DNA from 4 places in the Bradyrhizobium sp. RDM12 genome. Region 3 is predicted to be linked to each of the others. Evidence: predicted binding sites of a transcription regulator. Region 3 holds the regulator's gene; each other region holds the start of a gene.
What was found. The regulator LexA, encoded in region 3, represses DNA repair genes until DNA is damaged. The targets are predictions, from matches to a motif close to TGTTCNNNNTGTGTTCNG.

Region 1 (4,212 bases), 3.2 Mb from region 3:
CCGCTTTCGCGGGGCATGACAGCGGAGAGGGCGGGAGAGGTTGGGGCGCCCGCGGCCGACCCCGATCACCAAAACGGCAGTGTTTAAAGCGCCTTACCATCACATAAAGGGCGTATTCACCGCCGAAAGAGTCCGGTGAGTTCCCGGCTTATCGTGCCCGGATCCATTGCTTGCGGCCGTAACAGGCTTAAGTAACACCCACGCGCTTCCCGATTGGATCGTCTCGTGCACACGTCGTCCCTCCTTCTGCCCCGGCCGCGGTCGGCCGGCAGGCTGGCCTTTGTCGCCAGGCTGGCGCTGGCCGCTGTTGGCGCGCTGGTGCTGGCGTGGGCGGCGGAGCCTGCAGCGGCGCAGGGCAAGCTCGAGGCGCAGTATGAGGCGACGCTGTCGGGCATTCCGGTCGGCCGCGGCGCCTGGAACATCGATATCCAGGACGACGTGTTTTCGGCGGCGGCCTCCGGCGGCACCGCCGGCATTCTGAAATCGTTCGCGGGCGGGTCCGGCACCGGCGCCTCGCAGGGGCGCGTGGTCAACGGCGCGCTGGTCGCATCCGCCTACCAGGCCTCCACCACGACGTCGAAGAAGACCGAAGAGATCCACATCAACCTCGACAAGGGCAATGTGAAGGATTTCGGCATCATTCCGGAGCCGCCTGTCGATGCCGACCGCATCGTCGTCACCGACGCACATCGCCGCGGCGTGTTCGATCCGATGACGGCCTCGCTGGTGCGCGTACCCGGCACCGGCGATCCCGTGTCGCCGGAGGCCTGCCACGGCAGCGCGCCCGTGTTCGATGGCCGCATGCGCTATGAGCTCAAGCTCGATTTCAAGCGCATGGAGACGGTGAAGGCCGAGAAGGGCTATCACGGCCCGGTCGTGGTCTGCGCGCTGTATTTCGTGCCTGTAGCCGGCTACATCCCCGACCGCCCCGTGATCAAATACCTCGCCGCGCAGCGCAACATCGAGATCGCGCTGGCGCCGGTGGCGGGCACGCGGATCCTGGTCCCGTTCTGGCTGAAAGTGCCGACGCCCCTGGGGCCGGCAATGCTGGAAGCGACCAGCTTCATCACCACCGCCCAGCCGCCCAAGGTGGCCAAGACGCAGTAAGCGAAGCTGCGACGGCGCCCCTAATTATATCAATAACTTGGCTACTGTGCATGGGGTTGTTTCGGGAAACGAGATGAGCGGCCATCGCGTTCGGGAATCCATTTGACTCCTCCCCGATTCTGATTCGACTCCGCGCCATCCCCAACTTAACGAAATCCGCCATCACATCGCCGCTTGTGCGACGACCCAAAACTCCATCTAGTGCGATGGAAACACGCGTCCCGCGACATATTGCGTGAACGGAACAGGACTCACCGGGGAGTCAGCGATTCGGCCGCGATTCGTTCTGGAGTCGTTCCGAAGCTTAAGGCCACAGGAAAAAGCGTCGCAAAGTGAGACAGTTGCGCGGGATTTGGGGAAGCGCTGTCATCGCCCGGCCTGACCGGGCGATCCAGTACGCCGAGGCGGCTGTGGTCGGGTGGGCAGGCCGCGGTGTACTGGATGCCCCGGTCAAGCCGGGGCATGACAGCGGAGACCTTGGCCGCGTTCGGAGACAGGGCTGAGAGCGCCTCAGCACCCCGCCGCCCCAAACAGCACTGACATTCGCCCCAATCGCCACTACCTAATCATTCAGACATGGCCTTTTCTTCTTCCCCCTTTGCCTCCGAGCGCGCGCTTTCCGATCGCGTGCCTGGCGCCGGCGTCACCGCAGTGCTCGGGCCGACCAATACCGGCAAGACCCATCTCGCCATCGAACGGATGCTCGCGCATTCCTCGGGCATGATCGGCCTGCCGCTGCGGCTGCTCGCGCGCGAGGTCTACAACAAGATCGTCGGCCGCGTCGGCCCTGAGGCCGTCGCGCTGATCACCGGCGAGGAGAAGATCAAGCCGAAGAACCCGCGCTACTGGGTCTCGACGGTCGAGGCCATGCCGCGCGACCTCGACGTCTCCTTCCTCGCCGTCGACGAGATCCAGATCGCCTCCGATCTCGAACGCGGCCACGTATTCACCGACCGCATCCTCAACCGCCGCGGCCGCGACGAGACGCTGCTGCTGGGCGCCGCCACCATGCGCCCGATCATCGAGCGGCTCTTGCCGGGCGTCTCCATGATCACCCGTCCCAGGCTGTCGCAGCTGGAATTCGCCGGCGATCGCAAGATCACGCGCCAGCCGCGCCGCACCGCGATCGTCGCGTTCTCGGCCGACGAGGTCTACGCCATCGCCGAGCTGATCAAGCGCCAGCATGGCGGCGCCGCCGTGGTGCTGGGATCGCTCAGCCCACGCACGCGCAATGCGCAGGTGGAGATGTTCCAGAACGGCGACGTCGACTATCTCGTCGCCACCGACGCCGTCGGCATGGGCCTCAATCTCGACGTCGACCACGTCGCCTTCGCCTCCGACCGCAAGTTCGACGGCTACCAGTTCCGCCGCCTGACGCCGGCGGAGTTCGCGCAGATCGCCGGCCGCGCCGGCCGCGCCACGCGCAACGGCACTTTCGGCACCACCGGCCGCTGCGGCCCATTCGAGCCCGAGCTGGTGAACGCGCTCCAGAACCACATCTTCGATCCCGTGAAGATGCTGCAATGGCGCAACTCGAAGCTGGATTTTTCCTCCCTCGGCGCGCTCCAGGTCGCGCTGAACCTTGGCCCCGGCCATGAGGTGCTGACGCGGGCGCCCATTGCCGAGGACATGCGCGTGCTCGACCACGCCGCCCGCGACGCCGATGTGCGCGACATCGCGCATGGCAAGGACGCCGTGGAGCGTCTGTGGGAGGCCTGCCAGGTCCCGGACTACCGAAAGCTGTCGCCGGCGGCCCATGCCGAGCTCGTCACCACGCTCTACGGCTTCCTGATGCAGAAGGGCTGCATCCCCGATTCCTGGTTCGCCGCCCAGGTCGACCAGGCCGACCGCATCGACGGCGACATCGACACGCTGTCGGCCCGGATCGCGCAGATTCGCACCTGGACCTTCGTCGCCAACCGCCCGGACTGGCTGAAAGACCCCGAACGCTGGCAGGGGATCGCGCGGGAAGTCGAAAATAAATTATCGGATGCGCTCCATGAACGCTTGACTGAGCGTTTCGTTGATCGCCGGACCAGTGTATTGATGCGCCGCCTGCGGGAGAACACGAGCTTGAATACGGAAATCGGCAAGACCGGCGAAGTCATCGTCGAAGGCCATGTCATCGGCCGCCTCGATGGCTTCACCTTTGCACCGGATGCGGCGGAAGCCGGGTCCGATGCGAAAGCCTTGCAGGCTGCCGCGCAAGCGGTGCTCGCCGGCGAGATCAACGCGCGCGCCGAAAAGCTCGGCAACGCGCCGGACGACCAATTCGTGCTGACCTCCGACGGCACCATCCGCTGGACCGGCGATGCGGTAGCGCGGCTGACTGCCGCGGAGGAGGCGCTGCATCCGCGCATCCGCATCATCTCGGACGAGCGTCTGACAGGTAGCCCCCGTGAGAAGGTGCAGGCGCGGCTCGACCTCTGGCTCAAGACGCACATCGAAAAGCTGCTCGGGCCGATGTTCGAGCTGTCGAAGGCCGAAGACGTCACCGGCATTGCCCGCGGCATCGCCTACCAGCTCGTCGAGGCGCTCGGCGTGCTGGAGCGACCCAAGATCGCCAACGAGCTGAAAGATCTCGACCAGTCCTCGCGCGCGACCTTGCGCAAATATGGCGTCCGCTTCGGCGCCTATCACATCTATTTCCCCGGGATCCTGAAGCCCGCCGCGCGTGCGCTGGCCGCGCTGCTGTGGGCGTTGAAGCAGGACAATGTCGATCTCTCGGCGCTGTCGGGCGCGCAGCATCTGGCATCGTCGGGTCGCACCTCGTTCCCGGTCGACAAGCAGTTGCCGCGCGATGCCTATCGCGTGCTCGGCTACAAGCAGGCCGGCGAGCGCGCCGTTCGCGTCGACATCCTGGAGCGCCTCGCCGACCTGATTCGCCCGGCGCTGGCCTGGCGCGAGAACGCGCCCGGCGAAAAGCCCGCCGGCGCATTCGACGGCCGCGGCTTCGTGGTGACGCAGGCGATGACCTCGCTCACCGGCTCCGCCGGCGAGGATTTTGCCTCGGTGCTGCGCGCGCTCGGCTATCGCATGGAGAAGCGTGCACCGCTGCCGCCGAAGCCGGTCGCGCCTGCTGCCGAAACGCCTGCTGCTGAAGCT
Region 2 (4,212 bases), 780 kb from region 3:
CCAAGACGTCCAACGATCCCTGGGGCGGAATGCGTGCCGACCCGCCGAAGCAGCCTGCGCCGAAGGCCGCAGCGGCCACCAGCGCGCCCAAGAAGACCAAGGCCGGCACGGCCGCCAATTGACTGTAGGGGCCTCGGGGGCTGGCGACGCCTCTTTCCGGGACTCCCTTGGCTCGGCCCTGATCCTACATTCTCTCGTAGTGTTGCGTTGAGGAGGAGGATATGGCGGATCGCCCGCGGGACCTCGCCGAGCGGATGGCGCGTCGGCGCAAGCCGGCCGCTGGATCGGGCGACAAGGCCGGTGACGGCTATCTGCGCGAGAGCTTTACTCTGCCGCGCGCGGCCGCACGGGCGAGGGCGCAGGCGTTCTTCGCGCGCTATCCGAAGGCTGGCTACATGAGCGAAGTCGAGACCTGGCGCGAATTGCCCGGCGGCGACATCGAATTCACCATGCGGCGGCTGCCCAGCGCCGACTAGCCCTCTCAACCTGCCGGTTCAGGCGGTCTTGTTCAGGCCGTCTTGCCGCCGATCGCCTTCAGCTCCCGGTCGATGCGCAGCTGCACGCGACGGATCGCCAGCAGATCGATCTTGGTCTCGGTCTTGCCGGTCTTGGTCTCGTCGCCGATCCGGAACTGCCACTGCCAGACACCGGGGATCGCCGTCTTTGCAACCGTGAACTCAACGCCCCTGTGATTCATGGTCAGCTCCACGATTCACCTCGCCATGTCAGGTAACATGTTGGCCGTCGCAATATTCCAGCGACAAGCAAAGTTTGCCGTCAAGTGGCGGACAGCTCATCGGATTTCAGCAAGCGCGCGCAGCTCCCCAGCCCACCCGGCCAGGAACTCTGTTCATGGTCGGAGAACCACGGAGGCATACGCGGAGCACGCACGACGGGTCCGTACTCGCGCAAGAAAAACCCCGCCAGGGGAGAGCCGGGCGGGGTAGAAGGTTGTTGGAGGCTGAGGTGCTGGGCTGCAACACCATAGCCGGACGACCGTAGCCCGTTCAGCTTACGACAGCCTGACAGACCGGGGCGCTTGCGGCCAGGTTGAGAGCCGCTCTCACGTCCCAATTCAGACATCCCCCCGCACAACTTCAGACACATCCGTTGGCGACACTTTGCGGGCACGGCGAAGCCATGGGGAAACGTGGCGCGCCGCTAGCGGGGTGGCATCATGGACAAGGTAGAGCGGTCATTCGCCGCCGCGACGGCGGCTGGCTTCGTGGTGTTGGTCATCGGCATCGTGCTGCTGGCGCTGATGTGAGAGGCGGCTTTGGCGGCACACGCCAAGCAAAGCGCGAAAACAACCCCATGCACAGTAGGCTACAGCCGGTTTCGCCTGGCGTTTGCCGGATCGCCGCCGCGGTCGGCCCCCTCGCGCCTCTGGCGCTGCTGATTCTTGGGGACGCGAAGCGGCCGGCCTCTGCCAATTGAGGAGGCTTTCAGGGCGCTGCGAAATGAAGGGCAACGGCGGCCCCGACGCACAGGCCAATGGAAATGGCGGCTCCATAGCGAGGATCTGGCCAAACCCCGCCTGTGACGAGCACAAGCCCCGCCGAGGCGACCAGCTTGAGGACATTGATGACCATGCATCGAGCATGGGCCTTCCGGCGCTCTGGGCACACTCACAAATTCGAAATGGGAGACCTCCGGGGACAAAATCGGCCCACTCTCCAAAAGAACATATTGCGAACCGAGAACAAATAGAGTACATTGTTTTTATCGACGACCCGCTGCGCCAATCATTTGTCCCGCACCCGAATCCTCGCCATAAGGAGCACGACCCGATGTCCACCACTGCCCTGCGTATCGTCGAAGGATCTTCCATGGACAAGAGTAAAGCTCTCGCCGCCGCGCTCTCGCAGATCGAGCGCCAGTTCGGCAAGGGCTCGGTGATGAAGCTCGGCAAGAACGATCGCTCGATGGATGTCGAGGCAGTGTCGTCCGGCTCCCTCGGGCTCGACATTGCGCTCGGGATCGGCGGCCTGCCCAAGGGGCGCGTCGTCGAGATCTACGGGCCGGAATCCTCGGGCAAGACGACGCTGGCGCTGCACACGGTGGCGGAAGCCCAGAAGAAGGGTGGTATCTGCGCCTTCATCGACGCCGAGCACGCGCTCGACCCGGTCTATGCGCGCAAGCTGGGCGTCAATATCGACGAGCTTCTGATCTCGCAGCCGGACACCGGCGAGCAGGCGCTGGAAATCTGCGACACGCTGGTGCGCTCGGGTGCGGTGGACGTGCTGGTGGTCGATTCGGTCGCAGCGCTGGTGCCGAAGGCCGAGCTCGAGGGCGAAATGGGCGATGCGCTGCCGGGACTTCAGGCGCGGTTGATGAGCCAGGCGCTGCGCAAGCTCACGGCCTCGATCAACAAGTCCAACACCATGGTGATCTTCATCAACCAGATCCGCATGAAGATCGGTGTGATGTATGGCTCGCCGGAAACCACGACCGGCGGCAATGCGCTGAAATTCTATGCCTCCGTCCGCCTCGACATCCGCCGCATCGGCGCGATCAAGGAGCGCGACGAAGTGGTCGGCAACACCACCCGCGTCAAGGTGGTGAAGAACAAGCTGGCACCGCCCTTCAAGCAGGTCGAATTCGACATCATGTACGGCGAGGGCGTCTCCAAGATGGGCGAGATCCTCGATCTCGGCGTCAAGGCCGGCATCGTGGAAAAGTCCGGCGCATGGTTCTCCTATGACAGCCAGCGCCTCGGCCAGGGCCGCGAGAACTCGAAAGCGTTCCTGAAGGCCAATCCCGATATCACCAGCAAGATCGAGACCTCGATCCGCCAGAACTCCGGCCTGATCGCCGAGCAGATTCTCGCCGGCGCCCCCGAGCGCGATGCCGACGGCGAGGAGCCGGCGGACGAGTAAACCTTAGCTTGTTGTTGAGCGTGATCTTTTCGGAAAACCGCTGCACACTTTTCCGGATCATGCTCTAGAGTTTTTCGCGAGGAGCGGGCGCTGAGGACGTTGAGTTGCCGACGTCGTCAGCGCCCGTTTCATTTTTACGCGTGGGGGACGAACGTTGAGTATGGGACCACCGGCCGCCCACCAAATCTTCTTGATATATTCCGAACACGGACACTCCGCTGTTCCTCACGGCGATGGCCGAGCTACGGCTTGTTTGCTCCGCGCACGATGGACATGATGGAGTAGCAGCGAATGGACGTTTTGGAATATTGGCATCCGACAATTGATTGGACGCGCTTTGATCAAGCCGGCGTCTCGGATCAGATGTGGACAGCCTTTAGGCAACTTGTCCAACTTTGCCATCGCGTCGAACATTGGCGCGAGAGCCATCGTGCGCTAAGCCTGACTAGGCCGCCTGCGCCGTTATACACGCCAGAGAAAGTCGTCACTATCGAAAAAAGCGACTGGATGAATGGAAGCGGCCTAGCCAAGCGGCTGAGAATCACATGCATCGCGCAGCGCACCTTGCAGACGACAAAGTGGCGGAAATGTCATGGCTTATCGGCCCAAATGATCAGGGCAAGCCAGATTGGAAGCTGTATTTTGCTTCCGCCCAATCAATAGGTAGATCACTCGGGCATCTGCGAGCACGTTACAAGTCCGGTGCATTCGACCAATTCGCCTCGGATGCACTTTCTGATTCCGATCCATGTCGGACTGCAAGTGAATGGCTAGAGCGAGCAGGCGTCGCCGAGCAACGACCAATGCTGTAGCGACTGAGCGGGACTAGGGACGATTAAAAAGATGCGGCGCGTCATCGATCAGGATACCGGCAGGCCTTACTATCTCGATTACACGGACGAACTGCTCACCGAGATCGAGGTGCACGGTCGAGCAAATTGCAATCATGCGCAAACAGAGATTCGACGGCGCAAGAACCGAGGCGGCGCGTTTCTCCTCCAACGACAATGTAGTGCGTGCGGAACGTCAGTCGGTTCGGCGATAAAGCAAACGCCTGATCTAAAAGATTGCCCGGCTTGGACGGAAGGGCAAGAAGATCGTTACGTCGCAAGCCGGAGTGCGGCGCTTGAAGCGATCTATCAAAAACATGTTCGCAAACAGAAAGAGCACGAAGGGATATTCGGGCGAAAGTACGACGCCTATTTAAATTCGCCGGAATGGCAAGCCAAGCGTGCGAAGGTGATGAGGCGAGCTAATGGCTTCTGTGAAGGGTGCTTAGAGCGCAAGGCAACACAGGTCCACCATCAGACCTACGAGCACATTTTCGAAGAGT
Region 3 (4,212 bases):
TTCCAGATGTCGTTTGCGGCAACGCTCGGGCTCGTCGCGCTGGTGCAGATCGGCATGCCGAACCTGTTTGCCTCGCCCGATCATTCGACCACCGCGCGCATCGCGCTGTGGGGCGGCCGCGAGATCGCGATGCTGTTCATGGCCTCGATGATCGCGGGGCTTGCGACCACGCCCTATGCCGCCTTCCATTTCCACCGCGTCACGCCCTACGGCGTGCTGGCCAATCTCGGCGCGATGCCGGTGGTGTCCGCGCTGGTGATGCCTGCGGTTGGGATTGCTCGCTGCGCCCTTCGGGCTCGACGGCGTGTTCTGGTGACTCATGGGGATCGGCATCGACTGGATGGTGGCGGTGTCGCGCTGGGTGGCGGCGCTGCCCGGAGCGATCGGCCACGTCGGCGCTTTCGGCACCGCGCCGCTGATCGCGGCGAGCGTCGGGCTGATCCTGATGGGCTTGCTGCGGACGCCCTTGCGCTGGTCGGGCGTACTCGTGCTCGTCGCGGCGATCGTCTGGGGGCTGTCGGTTCGGCAACCCGACATTCTCATCGCCGGTGACGGGCAGAGCGTCGCGGTGCGGGGCAGGGACGGGCAGTTGCATCTGATCCGGACGAGCAAGGACAGCTTTCTGCTCAAGGAGTGGCTCGCGGCCGATGCGGACTCCCGCGATGCCGGGAGCGCCTCGCTCAGTGACGGCGTGTCGTGCGACGACACCGGCTGCGTGACGCCACTCGCCGACGGGCGCATGATTGCGCTGGCGCTCCGCATCGACGCGCTGGCCGACGATTGCAGCCGCGCGGCACTGGTGGTGACGGCAAGGCCCGCGCCGCCGGATTGTGGTGCGATGGTGGTCGATCGGCCGCGTCTCGCGCGCCAAGGCGCGCTGGCGCTGACGCCGCGCGGCGACGGCTTTGCCATTCAGGCGGTGAAGGCGAGGGGCGCAAACCGCCCCTGGTCGCCGGCGGCGGCCGGCGATGGAGATTTCGAACAGTCCCTCATGCCACGGTCGGCAGCTCCGCGTTCCAAAGACGCAACGCCGGCCGACGCCGACCTGCAGGCCGAGGATTAAGATCGACCGCTTAGCCGATCGGCAGGCGCGGCGGCGTGGAGCGGCTGTCGGCGATCTGCGGCTTGTGCTCGCGCTCGCCGAGCGGCTGGGTTACCGGCAGTTGCAGCACGGTCGCACGCTGGCCTTCCACGAGCTGCGTTACCAGCACGTATTTGCCGTCGGGGAATTCGATCGCGTCGTGATGGCGGTCGGGAATGTGCGGATCGACCTTGCCGAACTTGCCGACACGCGAATTGATGGTGCGCGTCCAGATCCAGCGATTGTCGTAGCGGACGTTGTCGGCGAAGGCGAGCTCCGTTCCCGGCAGCAGGCAGACCGCGACGGACATGTCGGCTTCGGAGGCGAAGCCGCGCGTCGAGGTGCCGCGGAACGTTGTCGTGACGATGGTCTCACCGACTTCTGCGGGACGCGTCGCGACGGCATGCAGGCTATAGTCACACATCGGGTGCTCCTCAATCAGGATAGAGCACCGGCGCCTCTGTCTCTGAGGCACAGGCCCCTATCAGAGTGGAAGCTGATCATATGCTTGTTTGTTGGCAAATCTGCGGCTCGCATCGACAGAGCGCGATCACATTATCTTTTGCAAATGCACGAGGAACAAAGCCTGCTCCCGCGCATTCGGTGAGCGCGTCATCTCAGCGGCCTGCGGGCGCCGACCAGCCCGAATATTGCCAGGCCGGCTGCGTCGGCTGTGCGACGGGCGTTGCGGGCATCGCGGAATTGCTCGCTCGTTGCCTGTGGCGCTTTGCGCGCGTGATGCTGCGGCTGAGCAGCCAAGGCCTGCGACCCCATCAAGGCCTGCGAGCCTAAGGCCTGCGGCGCCGATGCTGCGATCAGCGTCATCGTGGCGGTGCCCAAAATGATCTTGCGCATGGTGGTCTCCTCGGTCGGTCAAAGCGCCTGCGAAGCGATGGGGCTTCGTTGCGGCGTGCCGAGGATGTAGCGCTGGAGAGGTAGCCGGATAATCTGTGCAAAACCAGAAAGACCATCCAGCCGGAGCGGACAATCGTCCGCTCCAATCGTTGCTGACGGTCGTCGATCGCGACCCGCTCAGTACTTCCGGTACAGCCCGATCAGCTTGCCCTGGATCTTGACCCGGTTGGGCGGCAGGATGCGGACTTCATAGGCCGCGTTCGCCGGTTCGAGTGCGATCGAAGCACCACGGCGGCGAAAGCGCTTCAACGTCGCTTCCTCATCGTCGATCAGGGCAACCACGATGTCGCCGGTATCGGCGCTCTCGTTGCGCTGAATCAGCGCCATGTCGCCGTCGAGAATGCCGGCCTCCACCATGGAGTCGCCGCGCACTTCCAGCGCGTAATGCTCCCCGGAGCCGAGCATGTCGGGCGGGACGCTGATGGTGTGGCTGCGGGTCTGCAACGCCTCGATCGGCGTACCGGCCGCGATCCGGCCCATCACGGGCACCGCGACGGGACGCTCGCCCTCGTCGGCCTGCGGACTCGACGTCGTGCGCACCTTGCCGAGATTGCCTTCAATGACGCTCGGCGTGAAACCGCGGCGGCTGCCGGCGGCGGCCTGGAGCTCGGGCAGCTTGATCACCTCGATGGCGCGGGCGCGGTTGGGCAGGCGGCGGATGAAGCCGCGCTCCTCGAGCGCAGTGATCAGGCGATGGATGCCCGATTTCGAGCGCAGATCGAGCGCGTCCTTCATCTCGTCGAAGGAGGGCGGCACGCCGCTTTCCTTCAGACGCTCGCTGATGAACCGCAGGAGCTCGTATTGTTTGCGCGTTAACATCTCGACCAAAATCCCCCGGTTGATGTCGTTCGATTCCGAGACGCTGAATTCAGCAATAAGCCGCTACATGCTCGAAACAAATCATGAACGGACACTATATGTTCGATACATGTTCCGCAACTGCTTAATTTACCGTGAACGCGACAAAGTTCGCAGAACGGTTGCGAACGATGCGCTCAAACGGGCAGCCGCAGCACCTCGCAAGGCGCTCCCGCTTCGGCCTTCGGTGCTAACGGTGCGCGCACGAGAAGTGCCTGTGCCGCAGCGAGATCTGCAAGCAGCGAGGAGTCCTGGTGGTTGACGGGAAGGGCGACGAGGGTGCCGTCATCACGCAGATCGAGGCGGGCGCGAAGATAATCCTCGCGCTGGTCATTGGCGCCGATGTCGCGGCCGAGCACGGCGCGTTCGCGACGGTGATGAATCACCGAACGGCCCGACAGCGCTCGAATCAGCGGCACCATGAACAGGAAGCCGCAAACGTAGGATGATGCAGGATTGCCAGGCAGGCCGATCACGTGCATCGCGCCGAGCTGCCCGTTCATCATCGGCTTGCCCGGCCGCATCGCGATCTTCCAGAACGCCATCGAGGTGCCTTCATCGCGGAGCGCCTGCTGCACCAGATCGTGGTCGCCGACCGAGGCACCGCCCGTCGTGACCAGGATGTCGGCGCCGGATTCGCGCGCGCGGCGGATGCCGGCGGAGGTGGCTGCAAGCGTGTCAGCGGCAATCCCGAGATCGATGGTGTCGGCTCCCTCGCTCCGGGCGAGCGCATGCAGGGCGTAGCCGTTGGAATAGACGATCTGGCCATGACCAGGCGTCGTGCCCGGCATCACCAGCTCGTCGCCGGTGGCAAGAATCGCGACCTTCGGACGCCGGCGAACGGCAAGCTGCGGGTGGTTCATGCCGGCGGCCAGCGCGAGGTCGCGCTCGGTCAGCCGCGCGCCCGCGCGCAGCAGCACGTCACCTTCGCGAAAATCGATGCCGGCTGGACGAATGTGCCGCCCGGCGACGGCGGCCTCCTTGATCGTGATGCGCTTGCCGTCGGCGACGGTGTCCTCCTGGATCACGATCGCATCGGCGCCGTCGGGGACGACGCCGCCGGTGAAGATCCGCACAGCTTCTCCAGCGCCAACAGTTCCTGCAAATGGACGGCCGGCTGCGACCTCGCCAATGACGTTGAGCTGCGCATCGACCCTGGCTGCATCCGCCGCTCGGACAGCATAGCCGTCCATCGCCGACATCGCCTGCGGCGGCTGCATGCGCCGCGCCGCGACGTCGTGCGCGAGCACGCGATGAAAGGCCGCATCGAGCGCGACCGTTTCCTCGGGCAGCGGCTCCGCGCCGTCGAGCACGGCGGCCAGCGCATCAGTAACCGGCATCAAGGCCACGGTGAACTC
Region 4 (4,212 bases), 120 kb from region 3:
CCAGCACGCGCTCGCGCGAGCGCAGGATGTCGAGATAATCGGCGATCTCGCCGGCGAGCTTGTCCAGTTCCTCGCGGATTTCGTCGCGTCCGAGGGCGGTGAGGCGCTGTAGTCGCAGGTCGAGAATGGCCTTCGCCTGTTCCATCGACAGCCGGATCGTGCCGTTCTCGCTGATCCGGTGGCGCGGATCGTCGATCAGCGTCAGCATGTCCTCGACGTCCCGGGCCGACCAGTCGCGCGACATCAGGGTGTCGCGCGCGGTGGTCGGGTCGGGCGAGGTCCGGATGACGCGGATCATCTCGTCGATATTGGCAACCGCGATCGCCAGACCGACCAGGATATGGGCGCGATCGCGCGCCTTGGCGAGCAGGTACTTGGTGCGGCGCGTGACGACCCGCTCACGGAAGTCGACGAAGATGGCCAGCAGGTCCTTCAGATGCATGATCCGCGGACGGCCGCTGTCGAGCGCCACCATGTTGACGCCGAAGCTCGTCTGCAGCGGCGTGAATCTGTAAAGCTGATTGAGCACCACGTCGGGCACGGCGTCGCGCTTCAATTCGATGACCACGCGGTAGCCGTCGCGATCCGATTCATCGCGCAGGTCGCCGATCCCTTCGATCTTCTTTTCCTTGACCAGCTCGGCGATGCGCTCGACCATCGTCGCCTTGTTCACCTGGTAGGGAATCTCGGTGATGATGAGCGCCTCGCGCTCCTTGCGGATGGTCTCGATCGCGACCTTGCCGCGCATGACGATCGAGCCCCGGCCGAGGTGATAGGCGGCACGGATGCCCGCGCGTCCGAGAATGACGCCGCCGGTCGGAAAATCCGGTCCCGGCACGATGTTGATGAGCTCGTCGACGGTCAGCGCGGGGTTGTCGATCAACGCAACGCAGGCGTCGATGACCTCGCCGAGATTGTGCGGCGGGATGTTGGTCGCCATGCCAACCGCGATGCCGCCGGCGCCGTTGACGAGAAGGTTCGGGAACTTGGCCGGCAAGACCGACGGTTCGGTCTCGTTGTTGTCGTAGTTCGGCTGGAAGTCGACCGTATCCTTGTCGATATCGGCCAGCAGCGCCAGCGCCGCCTTGGTCAGCCGCGCTTCGGTGTAACGATAGGCTGCCGGGGGATCGCCATCGACCGAGCCGAAATTACCCTGGCCGTCGATCAGCGGCACGCGCATCGAGAAGTCCTGCGCCATGCGGACCATGGCGTCATAGATCGACTGGTCGCCGTGCGGGTGGTACTTACCGATGACGTCGCCGACCACGCGGGCGGACTTGACGTACTTCTTGTCGGGCGTGTGGCCCTGCTCATGCATCGAGTACAGGATGCGGCGATGAACCGGCTTCAAACCGTCGCGGGCATCAGGCAACGCACGCGCCACGATCACGCTCATGGCGTAGTCGAGGTACGACTTTTTCATCTCCTCGAAGATGGAGACGGGGCGAATATCCGAGCGCTCCGGCTCATCGCCGGGTTTCTTGTTGTCGTCGTCTGCCAAGGGAGAATCCGGTGAGTTTTTATCTGGGAATCATATAGCGCATCGAGGCCCTGATAACCACCCTTGCGAGCCCTTGGGAAGCGGTTTTTCCGTTTGTTTTTCCAGAGACTTACGCGCTTCTCGACACCGTCGTCGGCGGCGCTGGAACGAGCCGCCTGCAACCGCCCGCTATGCCCCGAAAAACACCTGGTGCATGATGCGCCCGGGCACCAGCGTGAACAGGCCAGCCACGACCAGCGCACCGGTGAACAGCAGGATCAGGATGCGACGGTGATCGGTCACGCGATGCGTGTGCGCCCGCCACACCGCGAGCGGTAACCAGCGCCGCGACGGCGGTGCAACGGGATCGCCGGGGCCGCATCAAACAGTGGCGCGAAGCTCATGTGACGCGTCCTCCGGCCTGGGAGCCGGACGCATCAGAACGGGATATCGTCGTCCATGTCGTTGCTGCGGCCACCACCGCCGCCGGCGGCGACGGCACGTCGCGGTGCGCTGCTGACCGGACCGGAGGAGCCGAAATCGCCGCCCGGCTCGTCGCCGAAGCTGCCGCCTCCTCCGCCACTGCGGCCGTCGAGCATCGTCAGCGTCGAGTTGAAGCCCTGCAGCACGACTTCCGTGGAGTACTTCTCGACGCCGGCCTGATCGGTCCATTTGCGGGTCTGGAGCGCGCCCTCGATGTAAACCTTGGCGCCCTTCTTCAGGTACTGCTCGGCGACCTTGCAGAGTCCTTCATTGAAGATCACGACGCGATGCCACTCGGTCTTTTCCTTGCGCTCGCCGCTGTTCTTGTCGCGCCAGGTCTCCGAGGTGGCGATGCTCAAATTCGCGATCGGCCGCCCGTCCTGGGTGCGGCGGATTTCCGGATCCTTGCCGAGATTTCCGACCAGAATGACCTTGTTGACGCTTCCCGCCATCGCCGCTCTCCACTCCAAATGCCACTCGATTTAAAAAGGCGCGCCCTCGCTGCCGCCTGTTGGGCCGACCCTATACGCTTGCGAGCGCCGATCAGCCCGCAGCGCCCTCGGTTATCCCCACATATAGCACCGGCCGAACATTTGTTCCAGATTTGTTCCACTCGAAATTGACGCGGCCGATGCTGTCTATGACTGGAGCGGCTTCCACATCGGCATCAACCGTGGTGGCGGCTCCAGCGCAAAATAATCCCTCGGATTTCATTGGGACATGGAAGGCCGGCCTCGCGCCGGCTTTTTGCTGTGAGTTCCCCGGAGGGAACTATACGTCAGTAACCATTACATTTTGCGTCTCTTGTGACTTTTGAGAGACACAACTTGCGGCTTCAGTGATGTAAGCACGACGCAAGTTGGACCACAGCGTCCGATGCTGCTTCCGACGCACGGAAGTCCAAAACAGAAACTGGGACTGGGATTTGTTGAAATGAAGAAGATCTTGTTGGCTTCGGCCTGTCTGCTCGCTCTCACCGGCGCCGCCTCGGCTGCCGATCTGGCGGCTCGCCCCTACACCAAGGCTCCGGTGGCCGTGGCTTCGGTCTACAACTGGACCGGCTTCTATCTCGGTGTCGTCGGTGGCGGCGCTTGGGAAGACTCGGGCAGCCCGCGGATGCAGGGCGGCTTCGTCGGCGGCACGGGCGGCTACAACTGGCAGACCGGCAACGTCGTGTTCGGCATCGAGGCCGATGGCGCCTGGGCTGACGTCAACGCCTCGGCGGCTGGTGCGGTTTTTGTTCCCGGCGTCGGTGCGATTCCGCCTCGGTGAGCTCGAAGACCGACGCGATGGGCACCGTGCGCGGCCGTATCGGCTGGGCCGTCAACAACGTCCTGTTCTACGGCACCGGTGGTTACGCCTGGATCGACAACAAGGTCACCGCCACCTTGGGCGCTCTCTCCGTCTCCGACAGCAAGTTCCACTCCGGCTGGACCGTCGGCGCCGGCGTCGAAGCGTTCTTCGCTCCGCAGTGGTCGGTCAAGGGCGAGTACCTCTATCGCAGCCTTGCCGGCGAGACCTACTTCGGTGTCGTGCCCACCGGCACGCTCAACTTCCACACCGTGCAGGTCGGCGTGAACTATCACTTCGGGGGCCCGGTGGTCGCGAAGTACTGATCTTCGCCACCGACGTCACATCGTCACGAAAGGCCGGCCTTGCGCCGGCCTTTTTGTTTTCGCAGAGCATTTTCTTGTTGTCGCGGAGCCTTCGGCCGAGCTCCTGCTGCCAGATGCCGCCAGCGCACCAACAATCCGTTGACGATTCGCAAAGCCCACTGGAAATCCATCTCCGTTCTTCCTACGTTCGCTGGCATACCCATCGGCGCCGATCCCGGTTCCGGGCGAAGCGCGCCCTCTACGTCGGCGCGATCGCGCACCTTGGGATTCCTTGAGGGCAACTCGGATGGATGAAGTGATCAAGGCGAAGCGCCAACAGCAGACCGCGGGCTCGAGTCTGCGCGCAATTACGATCCGTGGCGCGCGCGAGCACAACCTCAAGAACATCGACGTCGAGATTCCCCGCGACAAGCTTGTGGTGTTCACCGGCCTCTCAGGCTCCGGCAAATCCTCGCTCGCCTTCGACACGATCTACGCGGAAGGCCAGCGCCGCTATGTCGAGTCGCTCTCGGCCTATGCCCGCCAGTTCCTCGAGATGATGCAGAAGCCTGATGTCGACCAGATCGACGGGCTGTCGCCGGCGATCTCGATCGAGCAGAAGACAACCTCGAAGAACCCGCGCTCGACGGTCGG

Region 1: ACTGJ9_RS07800 (helicase-related protein) is a predicted target of LexA. The motif match lies at 1,390-1,407, and genes of this name have one in related genera.
Region 2: recA (recombinase RecA) is a predicted target of LexA. The motif match lies at 1,699-1,716, and genes of this name have one in related genera.
Region 4: ACTGJ9_RS24385 (single-stranded DNA-binding protein) is a predicted target of LexA. The motif match lies at 2,558-2,575, and genes of this name have one in related genera.

What each region holds. Positions count from the first base shown of each region.
Region 1 is NZ_CM133064.1:1,638,875-1,643,086, forward strand. It holds gene ACTGJ9_RS07795 (DUF3108 domain-containing protein) at 298-1,107, shown strand; gene ACTGJ9_RS07800 (helicase-related protein) at 1,684-4,212, shown strand, end outside.
Region 2 is NZ_CM133064.1:4,086,790-4,091,001, forward strand. It holds gene ACTGJ9_RS19695 (hypothetical protein) at 1-122, shown strand, start outside; gene ACTGJ9_RS19700 (hypothetical protein) at 222-476, shown strand; gene ACTGJ9_RS19705 (hypothetical protein) at 509-697, opposite strand; gene recA (recombinase RecA) at 1,791-2,879, shown strand; gene ACTGJ9_RS19715 (hypothetical protein) at 3,723-4,212, shown strand, end outside.
Region 3 is NZ_CM133064.1:4,863,488-4,867,699, forward strand. It holds partial or broken gene ACTGJ9_RS23760 (ComEC/Rec2 family competence protein) at 1-1,063, shown strand, start outside; gene ACTGJ9_RS23765 (hypothetical protein) at 1,074-1,505, opposite strand; gene ACTGJ9_RS23770 (hypothetical protein) at 1,694-1,936, opposite strand; gene lexA (transcriptional repressor LexA) at 2,114-2,815, opposite strand; gene ACTGJ9_RS23780 (molybdopterin molybdotransferase MoeA) at 2,992-4,203, opposite strand.
Region 4 is NZ_CM133064.1:4,983,344-4,987,555, reverse strand. It holds gene gyrA (DNA gyrase subunit A) at 1-1,501, opposite strand, end outside; partial or broken gene ACTGJ9_RS24390 (DUF2306 domain-containing protein) at 1,670-1,819, opposite strand; gene ACTGJ9_RS24385 (single-stranded DNA-binding protein) at 1,918-2,415, opposite strand; partial or broken gene ACTGJ9_RS24380 (outer membrane protein) at 2,897-3,579, shown strand; gene ACTGJ9_RS24375 (hypothetical protein) at 3,603-3,749, opposite strand; partial or broken gene uvrA (excinuclease ABC subunit UvrA) at 3,866-4,212, shown strand, end outside.